DNA from 4 places in the Streptomyces sp. NPDC034103 genome. Region 1 is predicted to be linked to each of the others. Evidence: riboswitches for the same ligand, from Rfam matches in the RefSeq annotation. Region 1 holds a riboswitch; each other region holds the start of a gene.
What was found. Region 1 has a riboswitch for cyclic di-AMP ahead of ACZ56U_RS33370 (transglycosylase SLT domain-containing protein). Riboswitches for the same ligand answer to the same signal wherever they lie in the genome.
Positions count from the first base shown of each region.

Region 2: another riboswitch for cyclic di-AMP. It lies ahead of ACZ56U_RS25570 (C40 family peptidase); the one in region 1 lies ahead of ACZ56U_RS33370 (transglycosylase SLT domain-containing protein).
Region 3: another riboswitch for cyclic di-AMP. It lies ahead of ACZ56U_RS19555 (M23 family metallopeptidase); the one in region 1 lies ahead of ACZ56U_RS33370 (transglycosylase SLT domain-containing protein).
Region 4: another riboswitch for cyclic di-AMP. It lies ahead of ACZ56U_RS02685 (M23 family metallopeptidase); the one in region 1 lies ahead of ACZ56U_RS33370 (transglycosylase SLT domain-containing protein).

Region 1 is NZ_JBVISS010000017.1:146,558-150,768, reverse strand. It holds cyclic di-AMP (ydaO/yuaA leader) riboswitch at 1,024-1,208, shown strand; gene ACZ56U_RS33370 (transglycosylase SLT domain-containing protein) at 1,212-1,658, shown strand; gene ACZ56U_RS33365 (HAD family hydrolase) at 1,655-2,470, opposite strand; gene ACZ56U_RS33360 (glycosyl hydrolase 53 family protein) at 2,761-3,327, shown strand; gene ACZ56U_RS33355 (glycosyl hydrolase 53 family protein) at 3,356-3,922, shown strand; gene ACZ56U_RS33350 (hypothetical protein) at 3,942-4,211, shown strand, end outside.
Region 2 is NZ_JBVISS010000011.1:236,424-240,634, forward strand. It holds gene pcrA (DNA helicase PcrA) at 1-446, opposite strand, end outside; cyclic di-AMP (ydaO/yuaA leader) riboswitch at 1,018-1,174, shown strand; gene ACZ56U_RS25570 (C40 family peptidase) at 1,183-2,349, shown strand; gene ACZ56U_RS25575 (hypothetical protein) at 2,416-3,042, opposite strand; gene ACZ56U_RS25580 (hypothetical protein) at 3,475-3,828, opposite strand.
Region 3 is NZ_JBVISS010000008.1:229,263-233,473, reverse strand. It holds gene ACZ56U_RS19560 (alpha-galactosidase) at 1-1,704, shown strand, start outside; cyclic di-AMP (ydaO/yuaA leader) riboswitch at 2,030-2,189, shown strand; gene ACZ56U_RS19555 (M23 family metallopeptidase) at 2,192-3,148, shown strand; gene ACZ56U_RS19550 (DUF6250 domain-containing protein) at 3,424-4,140, shown strand.
Region 4 is NZ_JBVISS010000001.1:609,957-614,167, reverse strand. It holds gene ACZ56U_RS02690 (M16 family metallopeptidase) at 1-1,077, shown strand, start outside; cyclic di-AMP (ydaO/yuaA leader) riboswitch at 1,268-1,433, shown strand; gene ACZ56U_RS02685 (M23 family metallopeptidase) at 1,446-2,210, shown strand; gene ACZ56U_RS02680 (GntR family transcriptional regulator) at 2,397-3,092, shown strand; gene ACZ56U_RS02675 (HPr family phosphocarrier protein) at 3,231-3,512, opposite strand; gene ACZ56U_RS02670 (bifunctional acetate--CoA ligase family protein/GNAT family N-acetyltransferase) at 3,713-4,211, shown strand, end outside.

The sequences.
Region 1 (4,211 bases):
CGCCGGCGGGCCGCTTCGGCCGGCCCCGAGGCTCTGCCCACCCCCTCCGACCTGGAGGTACGGGGAACGGTTCTCGTTCCTGGACATGCGGGCCGCCCCCGCCTGGGTGACATGCGCATGCTGCTGTGAGCCACGGGGTCGGCGACGTGCAGGGCCGGCCGCGTCCGTCTCCGCCGCGTACGGCCCCCCTGGTCCACCTCGTGCCGGTCACCGAACGCATGCCCGCTTCGGCGTCAACGGCGCGATCACGGTGGCTGCGGGCCCGGCCGCGAGGGCGGCGCCCCGTGGCTGCGCCGCACTACGCACCCCGTCCACCGAGGTCACCCCGATGAGCCCGCGCATCCCGATGAGCCCGCGCATCCGTACGCCGCCCACCCGCCGGACCCCCGGCACCCGAGCCCGGCCTGACGGGGCCTGTGGCTCGACCGGCTGGAGCGGCTGGAGCGGTACGAGCGGTACGAGCCATCGGTCCACCCCTGGCTGGCCCGCCGGACCCGGGACGATCACTGGCGGCACGACCGTGTCCGTGCGGACTACGGCGCGATCGACGCGGCGGGTCCTGACGGTGGGCGGCTCGGGGCGGGGTTCGTCCAGCACGGCGGGGACATCCACGCCCAGCGGCCGAGACCGCTCGGGCTCGTCGAAGGCAACGCCTGAGGACGCCTCACGCGTGGGACACCGCCGCCGTCCGAACCCGCTCGGAGATCACCTGCGACGGGACGCGCTCCCTGACGTCGGACGAGGTGATCTGCGCGGAGGGCGGCGAGGTGGTCCTCCGTCGGGCGTGGCAGAAGCGAACCCCACGGGCCGCCGGATAACTGCCAGTTGGGCATCATTGCCCGATATGCCGTGCTTGCGCTCGCCAGTGAGTTGACTCACGTCCGCACACCCGACTCCCTTGGAATTCCGCGGGCGACAAACCGCACACCAAGGTCAACAAGTGTGATCTGTGAATTCGGTACTTGTTCCGGACATGTGCTCTCGCATACGTTCCGGGCCCGGGCGGACGCCTAATCCTGCCGCCGCCCGATTCCGCTCACTCAACGAAACACGTACGGCAGGAGCGGGGGACCCAGGTAAGTCGCCGAATCCGGACGTCTCAGGGCGATCCGGTACGGCTCGGGGTGTAGTCGTGCCTTCTCCGGCATGACCGGGCAGCTCCCGCCCGAACCCGACAGCTCACCTCGTAGGCGCCGGAGAGGAACTTCGTCATGCGTCTGCCCCGCAAGCTCGCCATCGCCGGTACCGGCATAGCCCTGCTCGCCCTTCCGCTCGTCGGCGCCACCAGCGCCTCCGCGGCCACCCCGACGGTGTCCACCGCGACCTCGCTCGGCTACTCCAACACCCTCGACGGCTGGATCCGCGCCTCGCTGCAGGTCATGGCCCAGAACGGCATCCCCGGCAGCTACAACGGCATCTACCGCAACATCATCCGCGAGTCCTCGGGCAACCCGTACGCCATCAACAACTGGGACTCCAACGCCGCCGCGGGCACCCCGTCCAAGGGCCTGCTCCAGGTCATCGACCCGACGTTCCAGGCGTACCACGTCGCGAACACCTCGTGGGACCCCTACGACCCGGTCGCCAACATCACCGCCGCCTGCAACTACGCGGCGCAGCGGTACGGGTCGATCGACAACGTGTGGGGCGCTTACTAGAACGCGGCGGGGAAGAGTCTTTCGAGGACGACGGCGATGCCGTCGTCCTCGTTCGACAAGGTCACCTCGTCGGCCACGGCCTTGAGTTCGGGGTGGGCGTTGGCCATCGCGACCCCGTGGGCCGCCCAGTCGAACATGGGGATGTCGTTGGGCATGTCCCCGAAGGCGACGGTCTGTTCGGGACCGAGGCCGAGGTGTCCGGCGGCCATCGCCAGGCCCGTCGCCTTGGTGACGCCGCATGGCTGGAGTTCGACGGTGCCGGGGCCCGACATCGTCACGGTCGCGAGGGAACCGACGACGGTGCGCGCAGTCGCCGCCAACTCGTCGTCGGACAGCGACGGATGGCGCAGCAGCACCTTGCTGATCGGCTCGCACCACAGGTCGTCGCGGCGCGCCACCCGCACGGCGGGCAGGGTCGGGTGCGGCATCAGATAGCCGGGCTCGATGAGGGTGAGCCCGTGCACCCCGTCCTGGTCGACGGCGGCGTACACCTGCCCGACCTCGGCCTCGATCTTGCCGAGCGCGGTCTCGGCCAACTCCCGGTCCAGGGTGACCGACCAGAGCAGACGGTCCGCGCCGGCGTCGTAGACCTGCGCGCCCTGCCCGCACACCGCGAGCCCCGTGCTGCCCAGGTCGTCGAGGAGCGGCCGCACCCTCGGGGCCGGACGGCCGGTCACCACCAGATGCCGGGCCCCGGCCTCCGCCACCCGGGCGAGCGCGGCGAGCGACCGGTCGGAGAGCGTGTCGTCGCCCCGGAGCAGGGTCCCGTCCAGGTCAGTGGCGATGAGTGAATATGCGGTGGGTGCGGCCATGATCAGAGAATACGGATGGAAACCCCTGCCGACTCGACGCGAACCGGACGGGCGCAGCCTTCACATGCGTTGACCGCCGCTCCGGTTCCGCCTGCCGATGCACTCCTGTCACTGTGCTGATGTAACTGTGATCGTGCACAGAACGAAGACGGTGCAACCTCTTGTCAGCACAGAGGTTGTGAGGTTACTTACTTGGAGCTCAGAACATCAGCGACGGCCTCGACTGTGCACGCTCACAGGCTCATCCGGCGCCGATCTTTCCGTGACCGCCCGCCGAAGGGACCCGAGAGATGCGCAGACGCAGTGTTCTCACCGCCGCCGGAGCCGCCGGAGCCGCCGCGCTGGCCGTGCCCGTGCTGGGGGCCACGCCCGCGGCCGCCGACACCTCAAGTGGGCGCCGGCGCCTGGAGGTACGCGCCATGGACATCTCCTCGCTGCCCAAGAACGAGGACCACGGCGCCGTGTACCGCACGGCCGACGGCCGCCGCGAGGACCCGGTCCGTCTCCTCGCCCGCGCCGGCGTCACCCATGCCCGGCTGAAGGTCTGGGTGAACCCCGCCGACGGCTACAACACCAAGGCACGTGTGCTGCCGCTGGCCCGCCGCCTGCGCCGGGCCGGTATCGGCATCTGGGTCGACTTCCACTACTCCGACACCTGGGCCGATCCGGCGCACCAGACCAAGCCGGCCGCGTGGGCGGACCTGGACATCGCCGGGCTCACCCGGGCCGTGTACGACCACACCGCCGACGTCCTCGGCGCGCTGCGCCGGCAGGGGACGCCCGCCGACCTCGTCCAGGTCGGCAACGAGATCAACGGCGGCATGCTCTGGCCCGAGGGCAAAGAACTGGGGCAGTGACAGCGGCGGTTGGGGCAATCTCACCGCCCTGCTCAAGGCGGGCCTGAGCGCCGCCCGCGACACCACGCCCCGCGTGCGCACTCTGCTGCACATCGCCTCGGGCGGCGACAACGGCACGTCCCGCTGGTGGTTCGACAACGTGGTGTCCCACGGCGTCGACTTCGACGTCATCGCCCAGTCGTACTACCCCTTCTGGCACGGCACTCCGCAGACCGCCGCCGCCAACCTCGCCGATCTCACCGCCCGTTACGGCAAGCCGGTCGTCATCGCCGAGACCGCGTACCCCTTCACGCTCGGCAGTGAGGACGACGTCAACGACATCCTCAACAGCCCCGCGCAGCTCACCCCCGGCTTCCCCGCCACCCCCGAGGGCCAGGCCGCCTGGCTGCGCGCGGTCGCCGACCTCACCGCGGGCGTCCCCGACGGACAGGGCCTCGGCTACTGCTACTGGGAGGGCGCCTGGACCTACCGCGCCGGCAGCGGCTGGGACCCCCAGGACCCGGGCTCGGGCAACGCCTGGGAGAACCTGGCGCTGTTCGACTTCTACGACCGGGCACTGCCGGGTCTGAGAACCCTGGGCCGCTACCGGTCGTAGCGGATGGGATGCTCCCCGGATGACGGACCTGCCGGAGACCTTCCTCGCCCATCTGCGGACGGCGGCGGTCGGCGTGCTCGAACGCTTCCCCGCGGACCTCAGGCCCGAGATGTACGCCCTGTCCTTCCGCATCTGGCGCGTGGACGACGACGACCGCCGACCGTACGTCGCCATCGGCTACCAGACCGAGAGCCAGTACGAGCGGGAGAAGTACCCCGGCGACGAGGGCGAGGTCCGCTGGAACTACGCCTACTGGCTCCTCGACGGCTTCGAGACCCTCGGCAACGTC
Region 2 (4,211 bases), on a different contig from region 1:
CACATCGCGTTCGCGCGCGGGCCGACGAGCTGCTCCACCCGCTCCTTCATCTCGCCCGCGGCCTTGTTGGTGAAGGTGATCGCGAGGATCTGGCCCGGGTGGACGTCCCGCTCGGCCAGCAGATACGCGATGCGGTGCGTGAGCACACGGGTCTTGCCGGAGCCGGCGCCGGCCACGATGAGCAGCGGGGTGCCGGAGTGCTCGACGGCGGCGCGCTGGTTCTCGTTGAGCCCCTCGACGAGGGCTGCCGCGTCCAGGACCGGGCGGGCGGCGCCGTCGCGGTAGTAGCCGTCCCGGTCCGGTGGCACGTCGAACTTCCCGCCGAACAGATCGTCCGGAACGGGTTCCGGTCCGTGCTCGTCCTCGGGCGGCGGCGGGTGCTCCTCCTCGCGGCCCTTAGGGGCCTGGAGGTCCGCCAGGAAGCTGTCATCAAAGAGGCTGCTCATCGCTCTCCGAGTCTAGGGCTCCCCACTGACACCCCGCCGCCACCCCGAGAAGTCGCGGGAAAGACAGCCCGCGGGCCCGCGCACAGGACCTGACCGCCCCGAGGCCCCCTCGCCCTCCGTGACCGTCCGGCCACGGCTCGCGACCAGGCAGGCCGAGGCGCAGATCTTGCCGTCGGACCCGAAGACAGCAGATCTTGCCGTCGGACCCGAAGACAGCAGATCTTGCCGTCGGACCCGAAGGCAGGGGAAGACCCGAAGACAGGGGAAGACAGGGGCGGCGCACGCCCCACAGCTCGCCGTGAGCGGGCACAGGCGCCGGTCACGCCGCCCGGGCGACCGCGGCGCGGCGGGAAGCCGGCGGCCGGGCACGGCCACTCCGCCAGAAATGCGAACAAGCCCCGCCAGATCGGCCCGCATTGCCCGCGCCCTGCCGCGCCCCGCCCCAAGGTCACGAAAATGTATCGGGCATATCGACCATCAACCTTCACAGGGGCCACGCGAGTTGGCTACCGTGCCGGGCAGGCCGTACGACCCCCACCGGCGAACGTCGCCGGGCCGCGCGGCCTCCGCCGAGTCCGGTACGCCTCTCCAGGCAGCCGGAGCCGGGGACCCACACCGATCCGGGGTGAATCGGCCCCACTCCCCTCCGGGGACGGCCGTAGGGCACACCTTCCGAAGCACCCGCCCGAACCCGACAGCTAACTCGGTAGGCGGAGCATGGAAGGAGTCGCCGACCTTGGCGTCGCACCGCAAGTCGTCCGCCGCGGGAGGCATACGCACCCCCGCTCTCGCCACGGCCGCCCTCACCTCCGTGGCACTGCTCTCCCAGACGGCCACCGCCGCCCCCTCGACCGACGACAAGCCGAGCATCGAGGAGGTCGAGAAGAAGGTCGACGACCTCTACCGCCAGGCGGAGTCGGCGACCGAGAAGTACAACGCGACCAAGGAGAAGACCGCCAAGCAGCGCAAGGAGGTCGACACCCTCCTCGACGACGTCGCCAAGCGCACCCAGAAGCTCAACGAGGCCCGCGAGGAACTCGGCACCTTCGCCGCGGCCCAGTACCGCACCGGCGCCTCCGCGCCCGACACGGCGACCTTCCTGCTCGCGGACTCCCCGCAGGACTACTTCGACCAGACGCAGCTGATGGGCCGTATGACGTCCCGCCAGAAGGGCGCGGTCGACGACTACGTCACCGAGCAGGCCGCGACGATGAAGAAGCGTCAGGAGGCCACCCAGAGCCTCGAGACGCTCACCGACACACAGAGCGACCTCAAGACCGCCAAGGCGACCGTCCAGAAGAAGCTCTCCGACGCGCGCGAGCTGCTGTCGCGGCTGACCGCCGAGGAGAAGGCGCGGCTCGCGGCGATCGAGAAGGAGAAGCGGGAGGAGGCCGCCCGCAAGGCCGCGGAGCTGGCGAAGCAGCAGGCGGCGGAGCAGAAGGCGGCGAAGGAGGAGGCCGCGGCCCAGGGGGTGGCGAGCGGCTCGTCGTCCTCCTCCCCCTCGCAGACCACGGACCCCTCGCAGACCACAGACTCCTCGTACGCCACCAAGGCCGAGAAGGCGCTCGCCTACGCCCGCTCACAGATCGGCAAGCCGTACGTCTGGGGCGCCACCGGCCCCGACTCCTACGACTGCTCCGGCCTCACCCAGGCCGCCTGGAACGCCGCCGGCATCTCCCTGCCGCGCACCACCTACGACCAGGTGAACGCCGGCACCACGGTCTCCCTCTCCAACGCCCGGCCCGGCGACCTCGTCTTCTTCTACGACGATGTCACCCACGTCGGCATCTACATCGGCAACGGCAAGATGATCCACGCGCCGAAGCCGGGGGCGTACGTACGCGAGGAGTCCCTCTTCTACGACGGTGAGTCGGCGATCCACAGCGTGGTGCGGCCGGCCTGACGCGCGGCACGGCCGGCGATCCACAAGCGTGGTGCGGCCGGCCTGACGCGCGGCGCGGCCCTGGCGTCAGTGACCTCCCCGGTTCTCGACACAGGGCCCCTCGCCGGGCTGCGGCTCGGCGTAGACGCCGTGCACCTCGCCGGTCAGCTCGTCCTTCGTCACCCGCCCCGACACGCACACGACGCCCGTGTAGACGGCGTAGTAGCCGTTCCCCACGGAGACCCCGTGCTCCTCGCCGCAGCCGAGGCGCGCCAGCGCGGTCTCGACGCGCTCATCACTGAAGCTCCCGTACTCCCCCGAACCGCCCTCCTTCCTGACCTTCGCCAGCTCCGCGAGGATGAGTTCCGCCGACGCCTGCCCGCTGGCCTGCTGCTCCGCGCTGAGGGAGGTCCGCATGCGGTACGCGTGGTTGTCGGCGTAGTTCGGGGGCTGATCGATGTTCTCCTCCGGCGTGGCGGTGTCGGCACGGGGGCTCGGCGACGAGGGCACCGCCACGGGCGTCTTCGCGGCCTGGGCGCACCGGGGCGGGGGCGGATAGGAGGGCGAGGCGCTGCCCGAGCGCGCGCCGGGGCTCGACTCCGCCCCCACACCACCCTTCTGGCTTCCGCACGCCGTCACCGTGAGCGCGATGAGGGCGGCGACTACGGCGGCTGTGGCGGCCGGGGCAGCTGTGGCTGGTCTTCCGAAGGACATGGGCAGAGTCTCGCGGGGCGGAGGCCGAGTGTCATGAGCGCAACTACTCAGATCCCCGCCGCTGCTCCGCCCTCCTGGCCGGGCTTCCCCGAGGGCGGTCCCTGCCCGCACCCTCTGCGTGCGGCGCGCGCCCCAGTCCTGCCCGGCGCCCGCGCGCACTTCTCCGCGCACGCGCGCGTGCCCCGCCCTCGCCTCCTCCCGCGCTCCTTAGCATCGCCCCCATGTCCGGTCCCGCCGCTCACCTCCCGCGCTCCCCCCTCCGCGTCTGGTGGGCCCAGCGGCCGCCTGCCGCCGGAGCGGCCGTGATGGCGACCGGCATCCTGAGGTCCAGGGCACCGCGAGTACGAAGGCCCAGAGCACGAGACTCAGGTCCAGGGCACCGCGAGTACGAAAGCCCAGAGCACGAGACTCAGGTCCAGAGCACCGCCAGACTCACGTCCAGAGCACCGCGATGAAGATGTCCGCGATGGTCAGCGCGCCCACCAGCCCGAACAGCCCCTTCTCCACCTTCTCGTCGTCCCGCTTCACATAGACGAGGCCGAGGATCACCACCAGCAGGGCCAGCTTGATGCCGATCTTCACGTTGTTGACGGACTGGTCGTCCGCCTGGTTGAGGCCGACCAGGATCACCCCGGTGACCAGCATGGTGAGCGCGCCGTGCAGCATCGCCGGAACGAAGCGGGCGGTGCCCTGACCCATGGCCTTCATCTGGGTGAGGAAGCCGCCGAGCAGCGAGGCGATGCCGATGATGTGCAGGCCCACGAAGAGATGGATGAGTACGTCCATGGGGCCGGAGCCTAGTCAGAGGCGCTTGAGCCGCCCTACACCGCCCTGTCGTTTCCGTCACGATCTTGCATATATGCGCCCCATAGCACCCCGGCACCCCCATCCGTTCCGGAATCCGCACTTCGGTCATCACCCTGCGTGAAGTCGACGGCCCGAGAACGGAATCACGGTCGCATGCGGTCACCTGGCGATCCCCTCGGACCACTTCCGCGCATCCCGTTACCCCGGCGACACAGTGAGGTTTAGCGTCCTTCCCCAGGTGACCGGCTCCCCACCGCCGCCCGGGCCAGGGGCGGCAGTCGGACACCACCGCCGAGAAAATCCGGCGGCGGCCCGCTCCCCCTGTGCGGGCCGCCGCCGGACGCGTGAACCGCCCCGGGCGG
Region 3 (4,211 bases), on a different contig from region 1:
GGCGACGTCGTGGAGCGCTGGGTGGGCCTGGACAACCAGGGGCCCGACGCCGTGGAGCTGCTGCGCGCCGACTCCGCCACCTGGACGCTGCCCGAGCGCGAGGACTGGCGGCTGTCCCATCTGCACGGCCGCTGGGCCGCCGAGTCCCGGCTGACCAGCGCGCCGCTCACCTACGGCGAGCAGGTCATCGGCAGCCGCCGCGGCCACACCGGGCACCAGCACCTGCCGTGGGTGGCGCTGGACACCGACGCCACCGAGGAGCGCGGCGAAGTGTACGGCTGCGCTCTCGGCTGGTCGGGCTCCTGGCGGATCACCGTGGCCCAACTCCTGGACGCGCGTGTGCAGATCACCGGCGGCGCCGGGTACGACGAGTCGGGTCTGCTGCGGCTGGCGGCGGGGGAGACCTTCACCACGCCCGTCTTCGCCGGACTGTGGAGCGACGGCGGCTTCGGGGGCGCGAGCCGGGCCTGGCACGCGTACCAGCGGACGTACGTCGTCCCGGACGCGGACCGGGACCGGCCGGTGCTGTTCAACTCCTGGGAGGCCACCGAGTTCGACATCTCCGAGGAGCAGCAGGAGGCGCTCGCCCGGCGCGCCGCGGACATCGGCGTCGAGCTCTTCGTGGTCGACGACGGCTGGTTCGGCGCCCGTACCAGCGACCGCGCCGGGCTCGGCGACTGGGCGCCCAACCCGGACCGCTTCCCCGGAGGCCTGAAGCCGCTGGCCGACCAGGTGCACGCGCTCGGCATGCAGTTCGGGATCTGGGTCGAGCCGGAGATGGTCAACGCGGACAGCGATCTGTACCGGGCGCACCCGGACTGGGTCCAGTACCAGCCGGGACGAAAGCGGACGGAATTCCGCAATCAGCTCGTACTGAACCTGGCGCGCGAGGACGTCCAGGAGTACCTGTTCGGCCGGCTCGACGCCCTCCTGGCCGGCGCCCCGATCGACTACGTGAAGTGGGACTTCAACCGCAGCTTCACCGACGCCGGCTGGCCCGGCGAGCCGTATCCGCAGCGGCTCTGGGTCGACCACGTGCACGCCTTCTACGCCCTGCTGGACCGGCTCAGGGCGGCCCACCCGGACGTCGCCTTCGAGTCCTGCTCGGGCGGCGGCGGCCGGATCGACCTCGGTGTGCTGAGCCGGACCGACCAGGTGTGGACCTCCGACAACACCGATCCGCTGGACCGGCTCGCCATCCAGCACGGCTTCAGCCAGATCCACCCCGCGCGCGTGATGGCCGCCTGGGTGACCGACAGCCCGAACGCCATGCTCAACGGCCGGGTCAGCTCGCTGCGGTTCCGGTTCGTCAGTGCCATGGCCGGGGTGCTCGGCGTGGGCGGCGACCTCACCCGGTGGACCGAGGAGGAGCTCGCCGAGGCCCGTGAGTGGGTGGAGCTCTACAAGGAGATCCGGCCCCTGGTGCAGCGCGGCGACCAGTACCGGCTGCGGCCGCCGCGGGGCGGGCTGAGCGCCGTGCAGTACGTCCTCGGGGACGAGACCGTGGTCCTCGCCTCGCTCCAGGCGCAGAGCTACGGCGAGCCGGTGCCGGCGCTGCGGCTGCGGGGGCTCGATCCGGCGGCGTCGTACGAATGCCTTGAAACGGGCGAAATCCACAGAGGGGCTGTATTGCTGCATCACGGACTTCGCGTCGGCTTGCGGGGCGATTTGGATGCGACAGTTCTTCGGTTGCGCCGCATCTGAGCCTTCTGTCCGAATTGGCGCCTTCATTCGTGTTGCGATGCGTTCATTCCAACTCGCTCTGGAATAGCGGGACCTGTGAATCGGGCACGTGAGGAGCGTCATACCCGTGACGGTGCGTCGCCCGTCATGTTCACGTAATCTCCATGTTTTTCCTGGGGTTTGGAGGGGTGGAGGCGGACGTAATTCACGCACGGTGACCGGTAATTCCCACAGGGGATCACGAGGAACGCATTCACCTGGAACCTCTTACTTGTCCCTTTGCGTCCTGCTCGCTTACGTTCGCCATCCATCCGGACGGACGCCCAATCCTGCCGCCGCCCGGAGTCCCCACTACTCACCCGTGAACGGCAGGAGCGGGGGACCCACAGGTACAACTGCCTGTTCCGGTCTCCGGAACGGCTAGGGGTTAAGCCGCACCTCGGTGCGGCCGGGCATCTCCAGCTCGCACCCGACAGCTCACCTCGTAGGCGCCGGAGAGGAATTCGCCATGCCCGCGAAGGGTAAGCACCGCCGTCCGAAGGCCCAGCGCCTGACCCGCTCGATCGCCGTCGCCGGTACCGGCGGAGCGGCACTCGCCCTCCCGCTGATGGGTGCCGCGGGTGCCCACGCGGCCCCCTCACAGTCCGCTGCGCAAAAGGCCGTCCAGTCCCTTCCGGCCGCCGAGAAGACGGCTGTCGACAAGGTGGCGGAGAAGAAGAGCGCCGCGAACACCGCGACCGTGCGCACCTATTCGGTGCGGGCCGGTGACTATCTTTCGAAGATCGCCGACGAGCAGAACGTCAGCGGCGGCTGGCAGAAGCTCTACTCCGACAACCGCGAAATCGTCGGCTCCGACCCGTCGCTGATCCACCCCGGTCTGAAGCTGACCCTCGGCAAGAAGGCCGCGGCGAGCACGGAGAAGTCGGCGGACACGTCCACGAGCACCCGGAAGTCCTCGTCCTCCGCGTCCGGTTCGTCCTCGAAGGCCTCCTCGAAGTCGAGCACGACGGCCGCCACCCAGAGCAGCGAGTCGACCGGCGCGAGCAGCAGCGCCGGCGGCTTCACGCTCCCGGTCGCCGGTGCCACCGTCGGCACGCCGTACCGCATGGCCGGCAGCATGTGGTCCAGCGGGTACCACACCGGCGTCGACTTCGTCGTCCCGACCGGTACCTCGCTCAAGGCCGTCGGCGCCGGCACGGTCGTCTCCGCCGGCTGGGGCGGCGCGTACGGCAACCAGGTCGTCATCAAGCTCGCCGACGGCTACTACGCCCAGTACGCCCACCTGTCCTCGCTCTCGGTCTCGTCCGGCCAGACCGTCTCCGCGGGCCAGCAGGTCGGACTCTCCGGCGCGACCGGCAACGTCACCGGTCCGCACCTGCACTTCGAGATCCGCACCACCCCGGACTACGGCTCGGACGTGGACCCGGTCGCCTACCTCCGCGCGAAGGGCGTCTCCGTCGGCTGACCCCCACTCCACGTGCCACCGAAGGCCGGACCCCGATCCCCGGGTCCGGCCTTCGGTGTTGCCGTGGGTGCGTTCGTGACCGCGGCGTTGCGTTCCTGTGGCGCGGGTGCCCGGGGCATCGACAGGAAGGGGTGGGTGAGGGCAGGGTGATCCTCGCCGCCGAGCAAGCGCTTTCTATCCTCGCTCGCCGATACGCGCATCTCGGGGGCACCGCTTCCCCCGAGCGTCCAGGGGCGCCGCAAGGTGGCCGACCGGCCCTTTCACAGAGGAGCAGTATGACGACCACCCGTAGAGCCTTCGGCGCGCTCGCCGCCGGTGCCGCGCTCGCCGCCCTCGGCCCCGCCGGGAACGCCGCCGCCGGGCCCCGCCACCGTCGCCTGATCGCCCACGACGACTTCCGTCACGGCCTTCGCCAGTGGGCCGTGGAGCTGGAGAAGGGCGGCACCGTCACCGCCTCCCGCGGCGCCCTGGAGGTCGAGGTACCGGCCGGCGCGACGATCTGGTTCAGGAAGCGGCTCGAAGGGCCCTACGTCATCGAGTACACGGCCACGCCCGTGTCCGAGGGCGGCGTCAACGACCGGGTCTCCGACCTCAACAACTTCTGGAACGCGGTCGACGTCCGTTCCCCCGCGGACCTCTTCGCCACTCAGCGAGGCGGGGCGCTGGCCGAGTACGACCACCTCCGGACGTACTACGTCGGCTACGGCGCCAACACCAACACCACGACCCGGCTGCGGCGCTACGTCGGTGAGGCCGGCGTCCGTCCGCTGATCTACGACTACACGGAGCCGCTGCTCGTGCCGAACGAGCCCCACCGGGTCCGGATCGTCTCCGACGGCTCCACCCAGCGGTGGTGGAACAACGGGCGCCTCGTCTTCGACCACACCGACCCGGAGCCGTACACGAGCGGGCACTTCGCCTTCCGGACGACGTGGAGCCACTTCCGCCTGCACGACTTCCGGGTATGGCGGCTGAGCCCTCAACGCCAGTGATCGGAGGCCTATTCCAGGCTTGGGGAACACTTTAGGAGTGGCTTATCTCACCGCCCGTCAATCCCGCCTTA
Region 4 (4,211 bases), on a different contig from region 1:
CATCCCGGCGTCCGCCTGAGCCTCGAGGTCCCGGCGTCCCGCCTGCCCAAGGGGCTCGGTCTGCTGGCCGACGCCCTCAGGGCGCCCGCGTTCGCCGACAGCGAGGTCGAGCGGCTGGTCACCAACCGGCTCGACGAGATCCCGCACGAGCTCGCCAACCCCTCCCGGCGGGCCGCCAAGGAGCTGTCCAGGACCCTGTTCCCGGCGGACCTGCGCATGTCGCGCCCGCGCCAGGGCACCGAGGACACCGTCCGCGCCATCGACTCCGCGGCCGTACGCGCCTTCTACGAGAAGCACGTCCGCCCCGCCACCGGCACCGTCGTGGTCGTCGGCGACCTCACCGGCATCGACCTCGACGCGCTGCTCGGTGACACCCTCGGTTCCTGGACCGGCTCCTCGGCCGAGGCGCGGCCGGTGCCGCCGATCACCGCCGACGACACCGGCCGGGTCGTCATCGTGGACCGCCCCGGCGCCGTCCAGACGCAGCTGCTGATCGGCCGGATCGGCGCCGACCGGCACGACCGCGTGTGGCCCGCCCAGGTGCTCGGCACGTACTGCCTCGGCGGCACCCTCACCTCCCGCCTGGACCGCGTCCTGCGCGAGGAGAAGGGCTACACCTACGGCGTGCGCTCCTTCGGGCAGGTCCTCCGCTCCGCCCCGGACGGCACGGGCGCCGCGATGCTCGCCATCAGCGGCTCCGTCGACACCCCGAACACCGGTCCCGCCCTGGAGGACCTGTGGACGGTGCTGCGCACCCTCGCCGCGGAAGGTCTCACCGACGCCGAGCGGGACGTCGCCGTGCAGAACCTCGTCGGGGTGGCCCCGCTGAAGTACGAGACCGCGGCGGCCGTCGCGAGCACGCTGGCCGACCAGGTCGAGCAGCACCTGCCCGACGACTACCAGGCCACCCTGTACCGGCAGCTCGCCGCCACCGGCACCGTCGAGGCCACCGCGGCCGCCGTGAACGCCTTCCCGGTGGACCGTCTGGTGACGATCCTGGTCGGCGACGCGTCCGCCATCAGGCAGCCCGTGGAGGCCCTCGGCATCGGTGAAGTCACCGTCGTCACGGCCGAGTAGGGGCACGCGCGCGTGGGAGCCCTGGTGACTTGAGTGTCACCAGGGCTCCTTAATGTCCGAATTGAAGGTCAGTCGCCTGTTTGCCCTGTGGGATGCGCTACAAAAGCCGTGATCCGTTTGGGGATTGAAAGTGGCCCCGTTTAGCGTCTTCCCGGCTGTCCGTCAGGCACTGCGCCGCGCCCGCGGCACCGGACAGCCATCGCCGAGTCCCCGTACGGCGCGAGCCAGGGGAGCCGGGGACCCATCCGTAGTCCCTGGGGTGAATCGGACGCCCGCGCGTGCCGCGAGGGGGTCCGTAGGAGACCTTCCTGCTCCGAACCCGTCAGCTAACCCGGTAGGCGAGAGGGAAGGAAAGGACCAGCCACTACATGGCGTTCACGCGCGCCACCGGGAAGCACCGTCGTCCCAGCAGGATGAAGCGCACCACCGCCCACGCGGCGGGGATCGCGGCCCTCACCACGACCGGTGTCATCGGCACCCTCGCCGCCCCGGCCCTCGCCGCGGAGCCCGCGGCCGAGCAGACCGGACTCACCCCGGTCATCACCCTCGGCGACTCGGTCGCCGCCCAGATCGACGCCCAGGCCGAGGCCCAGGAGCAGGCAGCCGTCGAGGCCGCCCAGCAGAAGGCCGAGGAGGAGGCACGCCGGCAGGCCGCCGCCAAGGCCAAGAAGGAGCGCGAGGCCAAGGAGCGCGCCGCCCGCGCGGCCGCCGAACGCAAGCGCCTGAACACCTTCGTCAGCCCGATCGCCGGCTCCTACATCTCCACCGGCTACAAGGCCGGCGGCGCGGTGTGGTCCTCCGGCAGCCACACCGGCGTGGACTTCCACGCCGCCAGCGGCACCTCCGTGGTCGCGGTCGGCTCCGGCACGGTCGTCGAGGCCGGCTGGGGCGGGTCCTACGGCAACAACGTCGTGATCAAGATGCACGACGGCACGTACACCCAGTACGGCCACCTGTCGTCCATCGGCGTCTCGGTGGGCCAGACGGTCACCCCGGGCCAGCAGATAGGCCTGTCCGGCGCGACCGGCAACGTCACGGGGCCGCACCTGCACTTCGAGGCCCGCATGACGGCGGAGTACGGCTCGGACATCGACCCCGTCGCCTACCTCCGTTCGCACGGTGTGAACGTCTGACGACGGACGCGAGACCTCTTCGGAACCCCGGCCCACCGGCCGGGGTTTCGTCGTTTCCGCCGCGCCGCTGTCCAAAAAATATCCATGGATTCCGGCCCGCCATCGGAAATTCCCGCTCTTTGCAATAGAGTCACTGAACACACGTCAATCGTCGACGTTTCACGGGGATTAAAGCGGAGGTCGGTCATGCGTATTCCGGCGCACTCGGTATGCACCGCGATCAGGGACGACATCGTCGCCGGTGTCTACGAGCGCGGCAGCCGGCTCACCGAGGAACTCCTCGCGCGCCGCTACGGCGTCTCCCGCGTCCCCGTCCGGGAGGCCCTGCGCACGCTGGAGGCCGAGGGGTTCGTGGTGACCCGGCGGCACGCGGGCGCGTGCGTGGCCGAACCGACCGAGCAGGAGGCGGCCGACCTGCTGGAGATGCGGATGCTCCTGGAGCCGCTCGGCGCCTCGCGGGCCGCCCAGCGGCGCACCGAGGCGCATCTGAAGGTGCTGCGTGGCCTGGTCAGGCTGGGGCAGGAGCGGGCCAGGCGGGGCAACAGCGATGACCTGCGGTCCCTGGGCGGCTGGTTCCACGAGACGCTCGCCCAGGCCTCCGGCAGCCCGGCGCTGGCCTCGGTGCTGACCCAGTTGCGCCACAAGATCTCCTGGATGTACGCGGTGGACGCGCCGGCCGACCCCGTCGAGTCCTGGGCGGAGCACGGCGCGATCGTCGACGCGGTGGGCCGCGGGGACGGGGAACGCGCGCGTGCGGTCACCGCGCTGCACACGGAGCGTTCGACGGCCGCCCACCGCCTCAGGTTCGGCTCCGCGGGAGACCGGCCCGAGCGTGTGAGGAACTCGCAACATCCCGTAAACACGCCGAGCCTGCGGCATTAACAAGAGGGCCGTATACAAAGGGGCAGTAATTCACGGGGGCCTATTTATGCTGCCTGCGCACGTGAATTCACCGAGTGCGTGCGGAGAAAAGAAAGGGCCCGTCCGATAATTCGGACGAGCCCTTCGGTCATGCCGTGATCAGACGGTCTCGGGGAGTTCCTCGAGACCCTCCGAGACCAGCTTCGCCAGCCGGTCGAGGGCGGCGTCCGCGCCCTCGGCGTCGGAGGCGAGCACGATCTCCTCGCCGCCCTGGGCGCCGAGGCCCAGAACCGCCAGCATGGAGGCCGCGTTGACGGGGTTGCCGTCGGCCTTGGCGATCGTCACGGGGATGCCGGAGGCCGTGGCGGCCCGGACGAAGATGGAAGCGGGGCGGGCGTGGAGGCCCTCGGCCCAGCCGACGTTGACGCGGCGCTCAGCCATGTGATGCTGCCCTTCGGTGTTCAGGGTTGTCTAGACCAGTTTCCCACAACGTGAAGCGTCTCCGGAGCGGACCTTCGTCCCGTCCGGGGTGAGTCGTCGGACCGCGGCCTCGGCCCGACGTCCGTCCCTCTCGCGATCCTGCCGCGTTCTCCACAGACTGCCTCGCGCCGTTGTCGTACGCGAGCCGTAACCTGGGGCCCATGCAGAGCTCGCCGGACCGGCACGAGTACCCCGCGCACTGGGAAGCCGACGTGGTGCTGCGCGACGGCGGCACCGCGCGCGTCCGCCCCATCACCGTTGATGACGCCGAGCGCCTGGTCAGCTTCTACGAGCAGGTCTCCGACGAGTCGAAGTACTACCGCTTCTTCGCGCCGTACCCTCGCCTGTCCGCCAAGGACGTCCACCGCTTCACGCACCACGACTTTGTGGACCGGGTGGGACTCGCCGCCACGGTCGGAGGCGAGTTCATCGCCACCGTACGCTACGACCGCATCGCCACCGATGGAACGCCCGCGTCCGCACCCGCCGACGAGGCCGAGGTCGCCTTCCTCGTCCAGGACGCCCACCAGGGCCGCGGCGTCGCCTCCGCCCTCCTCGAACACATCGGCGCCGTCGCCCGCGAGCGCGGCATCCGCCGGTTCGCCGCCGAGGTGCTGCCCGCCAACAGCAAGATGATCAAGGTGTTCACGGACGCCGGGT